Regions from separate parts of the Agrobacterium sp. CG160-95 genome, predicted to be linked through region 2. Evidence: predicted binding sites of a transcription regulator. Region 2 holds the regulator's gene; the other holds the start of a gene.
What was found. The regulator PhoB, encoded in region 2, activates phosphate uptake and scavenging genes when phosphate is short. The targets are predictions, from matches to a motif close to TGTCATNNANCTGTCAT.
Positions count from the first base shown of each region.

Region 1: the regulator PhoB is predicted to act here: its motif matches at 2,519-2,535, upstream of ACQZ63_RS16520 (BtaA family protein).

Region 1 is NZ_JBNWDU010000004.1:455,219-459,388, reverse strand. Features, by position in the region: gene ACQZ63_RS16535 (pyrophosphate--fructose-6-phosphate 1-phosphotransferase) at 1-392, shown strand, start outside; gene ACQZ63_RS16530 (LysE family translocator) at 444-1,079, shown strand; gene ACQZ63_RS16525 (lytic transglycosylase domain-containing protein) at 1,205-2,284, shown strand; gene ACQZ63_RS16520 (BtaA family protein) at 2,579-3,829, shown strand; gene ACQZ63_RS16515 (class I SAM-dependent methyltransferase) at 3,826-4,170, shown strand, end outside.
Region 2 is NZ_JBNWDU010000001.1:994,003-998,172, reverse strand. Features, by position in the region: gene pstA (phosphate ABC transporter permease PstA) at 1-139, shown strand, start outside; gene pstB (phosphate ABC transporter ATP-binding protein PstB) at 154-969, shown strand; gene phoU (phosphate signaling complex protein PhoU) at 1,068-1,793, shown strand; gene phoB (phosphate regulon transcriptional regulator PhoB) at 1,825-2,508, shown strand; gene ACQZ63_RS04955 (GcrA family cell cycle regulator) at 2,808-3,341, opposite strand; gene ACQZ63_RS04950 (aspartate aminotransferase family protein) at 3,772-4,170, shown strand, end outside.

The DNA.
Region 1 (4,170 bases), on a different contig from region 2:
TCGTTGCCGAACGCGAAGCCGCCGGTGAGGCCGTCAAGCGCGATGCCTTCGGCCATGTGAAGATCGACACCATCAATGTCGGCGGCTGGTTCCAGAAGCAATTCGCCGGCCTCATCGGCGCCGAACGCTCCATGGTCCAGAAATCCGGTTACTTCGCCCGCTCCGCTCCCGCCAATGGCGATGATCTGCGCCTCATCCAGGGCATGGTCGATCTTGCCGTCGAAAGCGCGCTGAACAAGGTCTCGGGCGTCACCGGCCACGACGAAGACCAAAAGGGTAAATTGCGGACCATCGAGTTTCCGCGTATCAAGGGCGGAAAGCATTTCGACCTGTCTGCAAAATGGTTCACCGAAGTGATGGAACACGTCGGTCAACCGTTCACAGCGGCCTAATTTTACGATAGGCTGGATAAAGCGGCGACAGGGAGGGCAAGGAGGAAGAGAATGTCTGGACAGGCGTGGCTGGTTTTTTGTGCAGCATGTGCCGTTGTGTTCGCACTTCCCTCTCCCCTTGTATTCTCTGTCGCCTCGTATGCCGCTATCCGCGGCAGAAAAACGGTGTTTACCTCCGTCACTGGCGGCGCGCTTGGCATCGTCACAGCCATGACGATATCCGCGATTCCAGCGGCTGGCCTTGCCTATCTGCCGCATGCCTTTGTGGAAATCGTTCAGTGGACGGGTATCGGCTGGCTGATTCTTTTCCTGTTATGGACCTTTGCCACCCCCGCCGCCCAGGCAGCCAATGCAGACAATGACAATCTGCCCGGCAAATCATCCAGCGGCATTTTCCGTGATTGCTACGCCATTGCAGCGTTGCGTCCGCGCTATTTCATGTTCTTCCTGGCACTGTTGCCGCAATTCGTTTCCACCTCCGGCAATGCGGTCGAAACGCTGGCCGTAGCGCAGGCCGCAATCCTGTTGCTGGCACTTGGCATTCTGGCAGCGCAGGCACTCTTTGCCGGCTCCACGCTGGCACTGGTGCGCCGCATGTCCGGCAACAAAAAAATCCGGCCGAAATACCGCACTCACTTCATTTCTGGCCGTGCCGTCAGCGCCGGATACCGCCGCATCGCCGCCTGAAAAACCGCGATGCCACGTCCCGGCTTGCCGCTATCCTTACAATAGGTTAATGAAGGCTCGACGGGACACTGCCTGCTTCGCTCGACGCGGGGGTATCGACAGACAGGCATAACGAAGGCGGCAACATGCGAAATTCGGCAAAATTCCGCGGAAGAAGCGCACTTCTTCTGTCTTCCACGGTGGGCCTTGCACTGGCTTTGGCCGGATGCACCAGCGTCGAATATGCCGCAAAGGAAGGGCCGAACGGCCCGAAAATAGCCGCAGTCAACCAGACCGCACCGGCACAAGCCTCCGCACAGTCGGAAACGGCTGGTACCCCGGCTGATACCGCCGCACCGGCAGTACATGCCACTGACGTGGCAGCCTCTTCCCAGCCCGAATCGCTTCCAACCGTCGCTGCCGTCAAGGGTGGCCGCGTGGCGCTGCCGCCGGCAGCCGAAATTGCAGCGGCAGTGGCGAGCCCAACCCAAATGCAGCCACAGCAACAACAGACAGAGGTCGCGCAGGCAACGGTAACGACAGCCGCGCCGACGACGGCTGCGGCTCTTGCACCGCACGCCACAACGCCGGCAGCCGCAGCGATCGAAACCGCAAGTGCCGCCGCGAAACCGGCGGCCCACAACTCTGCCGCCGACCTGCCGCAGGTGGTTGCCGTCAAGGGCAGCTTCCCGCCCGCACCGCCGCCGCCCGGAACACCGTCGATCGGTACCGAACTGACCGCGGAGCGCAAAGTCATTCCACTGCCGAAGCCGGACAGCACGGTTCTGGCCTATGCGGCCGGCCCGACCAACGCCGCCCTTGCCGCTATCCGGCAGAACGAAACGATGACGGCGCCGTACAAATCCGCGCCGGCCGGACGTGAAAAGCTGAGCGGGCTTATTTCGAAATACGCTGTCATGTATAATGTGCCGGAAGATCTGGTGCATCGCGTGGTGCAGCGTGAAAGCAGATACAATCCCGGCGCCTATAATGGCGGCCACTTCGGCCTGATGCAGATCAAGCACGCCACGGCCCGCTCCATGGGCTTTGATGGCCCCGCCTCTGGCCTGTTCGATGCCGAAACCAACCTCAAATATGCCGTCAAATATCTGAGCGGCGCCTGGCTTGTTGCCGACAACAACCAGGACAATGCTGTCAGGCTTTATGCACGCGGTTATTATTACGACGCCAAGCGCAAGGGCATGCTGCACGTTCTGCGCAAGTAAGCCTTTGAGCAGCATCGGGACTGCAATGCAGCAAAGCAGCTTTTCTTAAAAACGTCGAGCACGTCACTTTTGTCATCCTCGGGCTTGTCCCTGGGATCTGCAAGCTTTTGATTTTACGATATGTGCTTAGATCCTCGGTACAAGCCCGAGGATGACGTCGCATCCAAATCTAAGCTTGAGACCCAAGTTGGTTTCATACCGCCTTTTCGATTCGTTACGTCGGCCCACAACCCCTGTCATCAAACTGTAGCGTCGTGACTGTAGACGCCTCTCAATCTATTGAGAGGTGAACATATGACGAGTGCGGCACCCAAGACCGGCTTCAGCAAGAATACGAAACTGAAGTCCGCATTGCTCCAGCACAAGGCGCTCTCGAAAAGCGGTTTTTCCGAACGGTTCTTCGGGGTTCTCTTTTCCGGTCTGGTTTATCCGCAAATCTGGGAAGACCCGGAAATCGATATGGAAGCGATGGAGCTTGCTGAAGGCCACCGTATCGTCACCATCGGCTCGGGCGGCTGCAACATGCTGGCCTACCTCTCCCGCAACCCTGCCAGCATCGATGTGGTGGATCTTAACCCGCATCACATCGCTCTCAACAAGCTGAAGCTTGCCGCCTTCCGCCATCTCCCGGCCCATCAGGATGTGGTTCGCCAGTTCGGCCGCGCCAATACGCGCAGCAATAGTCATGGCTACGACCGATTCATCGCCGACCATCTCGACGACACGACCAAGGCCTACTGGTCGAAACGCACCCTGTCCGGCCGTCGCCGCATCTCGGTATTCGACAGGAACATATACCGCACCGGTCTGCTCGGCCGTTTCATCGGCGCCGGCCACCTTATGGCGCGCCTGCACGGCGTCAGGCTGACTGAAATGGCCAATAGCCGCACGCTGGATGAACAGCGTCGGTTCTTCGACAGCAAGGTCGCACCGCTGTTCGACAAGCCGGTGGTGCGCTGGCTGACGAAGCGAAAAAGTTCGCTGTTCGGCCTTGGCATTCCGCCCCGCCAATATGACGAGCTGGCAAGCCTTTCCAACGACGGCACAGTCGCCTCCGTCCTCAAGGAGCGACTTGAAAAGCTTGCCTGCAACTTTCCACTCAGCGACAATTATTTCGCCTGGCAGGCCTTCGCGCGCCGTTATCCCGAGCCGCATGAGGGTGCCCTGCCCGCTTATCTCAAGCGGGAATATTACGAGACGATCCGCGACAACACCGCCCGCGTTGCCGTGCACCACGCCACCTATACCGAGCTGCTTTCCAAAAAACCGGCAAACGGCGTCGATCGCTACATTCTGCTCGATGCGCAGGACTGGATGACGGACGTGCAGCTCAACGAATTGTGGTCGCAGATCAGCCGCACCGCCGCTCCCGGCGCCCGCGTCATTTTCCGCACCGCTGCCGAAAAGAGCGTGATCGAAGGCCGTCTCTCGGCCGATATCCGCAACCAGTGGATCTATCTAGAGGAACGCTCCAATGAGCTCAACGCCATGGACCGTTCGGCCATCTATGGCGGCTTCCATATCTATCAGAGGGCTCTGGCATGAAAACCATCGGCGAGAATGTCGGCCTTGCGGATGAGGCGCATGCGAGCCTGATGGACCGCATGTATCGCCACCAGCGGCATATCTACGATATTACCCGCAAATATTACCTTCTGGGCCGCGACAGGACCATTTCCGGCCTCGACGTGCCCAAGGGTGGCACGCTGCTTGAAGTCGGCTGCGGTACCGGCCGCAACCTGCTGCTGGCCAGCCGCAAGTTTCCTGAAGCAAGACTGTTCGGTCTCGATATCTCCGCCGAAATGCTGCTGACCGCATCCGAGAATTTTACCGGAAAGACGGAACGCCCCGTTCTGCGCGTGGCCGACGCCACCGCTTTCCGCGCC
Region 2 (4,170 bases):
GATTTACATGTGGGCGAACGAAGCTGAGCGTGCCTTTGTCGAACGGACATCTGGCGCTATCATCATCCTGCTTCTGTTCCTCATTCTCATGAATGTTGGCGCAATCCTGTTGCGTCGCCGCTTTGAGCGGCGCTGGTAGAGGGAGCTAGAGCAATGAACATGTTGTCGGAAGCAGCAGTTGAAAAGGCGCTGGACAAGAAAATGAATGAAGTCTCATACAAGATGATCGGCAAGGATGTTTCGGTTTATTACGGCGAAAAGCGCGCGCTTTACGACGTGAACCTCAATGTCCGCGAAAACACGGTGACTGCACTTATCGGCCCGTCCGGTTGCGGTAAATCCACTTTCCTGCGCACCTTGAACCGCATGAACGACACGATCGACGGTTGCCGGGTCACCGGCAAGATCACGCTCGATACCGACGATATCTACGATCAGCAGATCGACGTCGTGGAACTGCGTGCCCGCGTCGGCATGGTGTTCCAGAAGCCGAACCCGTTCCCGAAGACGATTTATGAGAACATCGCCTACGGCCCGCGTATCCACGGTCTCGCCCGCAACAAGGCGGATATGGACCAGATCGTCGAGCATAGCTTGCAGAAAGCGGGTCTTTGGAACGAGGTGAAGGATCGTTTGCTGGAATCCGGCACGGGCCTGTCCGGTGGCCAGCAGCAGCGTCTGTGCATCGCACGCGCGGTTGCCGTCAGCCCGGAAGTGATCCTGATGGACGAGCCGTGCTCGGCGCTGGATCCGATCGCGACTGCGAAGGTCGAGGAACTGATCCACGAACTGCGCACCAACTACACCATCGTCATCGTCACGCACTCCATGCAGCAGGCGGCGCGCGTTTCCCAGCGTACGGCCATGTTCCATCTTGGTCATCTTGTCGAAGAAAACGAAACCGACAAGATGTTCACTAATCCGGACGACCAGCGCACGCAGGACTACATCATGGGCCGCTTCGGCTGATCCCCGGCCGGTGCTTTATCGTAACCGTACAAGACTGGTGCCTCTGCCGTGCCCCGCTGTTGGGCACGCGCATGCAGGCCAAGCCGGAGGAATAGACCATGACACAGACAACGACCCATTCGCATATCCTGTCTGCCTATGACGACGAACTGAAGTTTCTGACGCGCCGCATCGCCGAAATGGGCGGTCTTGCCGAGCAGATGTGCGGTGACGCCGTGCGCGCACTCGTCAATTCCGATGCTGCGCTTGCGCAGAAAGTCATTTCGGACGATACCATTCTCGACCACGCTGAGCGCGAAATTGGCGACAAGGCGATCGTAACCATCGCCAAGCGTCAGCCGATGGCGGCAGACCTTCGCGAGATCATCGGCACCCTGCGTATCGCCGCCGATCTCGAACGCGTCGGCGATCTTGGCAAGAACACGGCCAAGCGCGTTATCGCTGTCGCCGGCACCGGTGTTCCGCGCAAGCTCGCCCGCGGCATCGAGCATCTGTCCGACCTGGCGCTGGTGCAGCTCAAGGAAGTCCTCGACGTCTATTCCACGCGTTCCGCCGAAAAGGCCAATGCGATCCGTGAACGCGACGAGGAAATCGATGCCATGTACACGTCGCTCTTCCGGGAGCTTCTGACCTACATGATGGAAGACCCGCGCAACATCACCACCTGCACGCATCTTCTGTTCTGCGCCAAGAACATCGAGCGTATCGGCGATCATGCGACGAATATCGCAGAGACGATCTATTACATGACCACCGGCAGCCAGCCGGAGGGCGAGCGTCCGAAGGACGACAGTTCCAACACGCTTGGTTCGGTGACCGAGTAACAGACAAGCAGAAGCTTGCGGAGTTCAGCATATGGTGCCCAAGATTGCAGTTGTGGAAGACGAGGAAGCGTTGAGCGTCCTGCTTCGTTACAATCTCGAGGCTGAGGGATACGACGTCGACACGATACCCCGTGGCGATGAGGCGGAAATCAGGCTGCAGGAGCGCATTCCGGATCTTCTTATCCTGGACTGGATGTTGCCCGGTGTCTCCGGTATCGAACTGTGCCGGCGCTTGAGAATGCGGCCGGAAACAGAACGCCTGCCCATCATCATGCTGACGGCGCGTGGCGAAGAGAGCGAACGGGTTCGCGGTCTCGCTACCGGCGCTGACGATTATGTCGTCAAGCCGTTCTCGACGCCGGAACTCATGGCCCGGGTCAAGGCCATGTTGCGCCGGGCCCGTCCGGAGGTTCTGTCGTCGGTGCTCAAATGCGGCGATATCGAACTGGACCGCGAGACCCATCGCGTTCACCGCAAAAGCCGCGAAGTGCGTCTCGGCCCGACGGAATTCCGCTTGCTGGAATTCCTGATGACGTCGCCGGGTCGGGTGTTTTCCCGCTCGCAATTGCTGGATGGCGTCTGGGGTCATGATATCTATGTCGACGAGCGTACTGTCGATGTGCATGTCGGACGTCTGCGCAAGGCCCTGAATTTCTCGCACATGCAGGATGTCATCCGCACGGTGCGTGGTGCGGGATATTCGATGGAAGCCTGAGCGATGCGGAACCAGATAGTTTCGCTGGCGAAGTAGTGCACCAAAAAATCAGGAAGCCCGAAATCTGAAACGATTTCGGGCTTTTTCAATATGAATATCCGCCAAACTCGATGCCATTGTCCGTTTTGACCGGAGGAGATCGGCGGCGCGTTGAAATCCGGATTGAAGGGTCACGCCCGATAGTAAGGGGAAAGGGTGAGGCCTGCCATCAAGCCGCCCAGAAAGCGGCTTTATTTTTGTCATAAAAAAACGGGCCCGAAGGCCCGTAATTTTTGAGTGCTGAATGCGTGCCGCAACACTCAAGCCTTGCGGCGCTCGCTCACCGGCTGGTAGGCGAGTTTCGCATGGAACTTGCAATAGGGCGAAGATTCCAGCGCTTCACAACCGCAGAAATGGAAGTCGTCCTTCAGCGGATCGCCAACCGGCCATTTGCAGGTGCGCTCGGTCAGTTCCGTCAGCGTCAGGCGACGGGAAATCGGCGTGACAACGTTCTTGGAAGGAACGTAATCGAGCACCTGCGCGGTCTCGATATCGATCTCCTCGTGCAGCGCCGTTGCAGCGTTCGAACGGGTGAGGATACGCGCCGGTGCCGCGTTGACGCGACCTGCGAAAGTCGTCGCGCGCGGGGCAGGGGCAGCTGTGCGCTTCGGCGCGGAGCGTGCCGAAGTCACTGGACCGCCAGCCTTGACGCGTCCCGGCAGATTGAGACGATGGACCTTGCCGATCACGGCATTACGGCTGACGCCGCCCAGCTGCGCTGCAATCTGGCTGGCGCTAAGGCCCTCGGACCACAATTTCTTGAGCTTTTCGACTCGTTCGTCTGTCCAGTTCATGCCGCTTCTCCGCTTGTCGCGTGTATTTTCGGCAGAATCCCTCTCCGTCTCGCGCGCATGCCGCAAGCGTGGTTTCCGCCTGATTTTCGGTGACTAGTTCCGCCGCAATGCAGTCTAGTAATTAGCGATTAACCTAGTGCCAGCCCGACTCCGTGGCAAGAGTCGCGGGAATCATCTGGAATCGATTTTCCGGTTTTCCCCAACTTGCTGGCGTATTGAGTCTGAAAGGCAACACCTTGGGGCTGGCCCGCCGCCGCATACTAGTGCTTGAGAAGCCCGGGAAACGCTGACTTTTGTTGACATCGGCAAACGAAGTGACAATAGTGCCCCTGCCGCCGCAAGGCGGCATTTTGATTTTCAGGCGAGGGATAACCCCGCAAGCCTATTGACAACAGTTTGACAGCGCATCTGCGCAAGGAGTGATACAGCCATGGCCGAAGCCGGCGCGCCATTGTTTGATACGTTTTCAAGAGCCCCCCTGCGCTTCGAGCGCGGTGAGGGTGTATGGCTGTTCACGGAAAGCGGCGAGCGATATCTGGATTTTGCGGCCGGTGTTGCTGTCAACTCGCTGGGCCACGCCCATCCTCACCTCGTTGATGCGATCAAGACGCAGGCCGAGAAGGTCTGGCACGTCTCGAACCTTTATGAAGTACCGGGACAGGAAAAACTCGCCAGGCGCCTGACGGAAGCGACTTTCGCGGACAAGGTATTCTTCACAAATTCAGGCGCGGAAGCCCTGGAATGCGCCATTAAGACCGCCCGCCGTTATCACTATACCAAGGGCCATCCGGAGAAGTTCCGCATCGTGTCCTTCGAAGGCGCTTTCCAT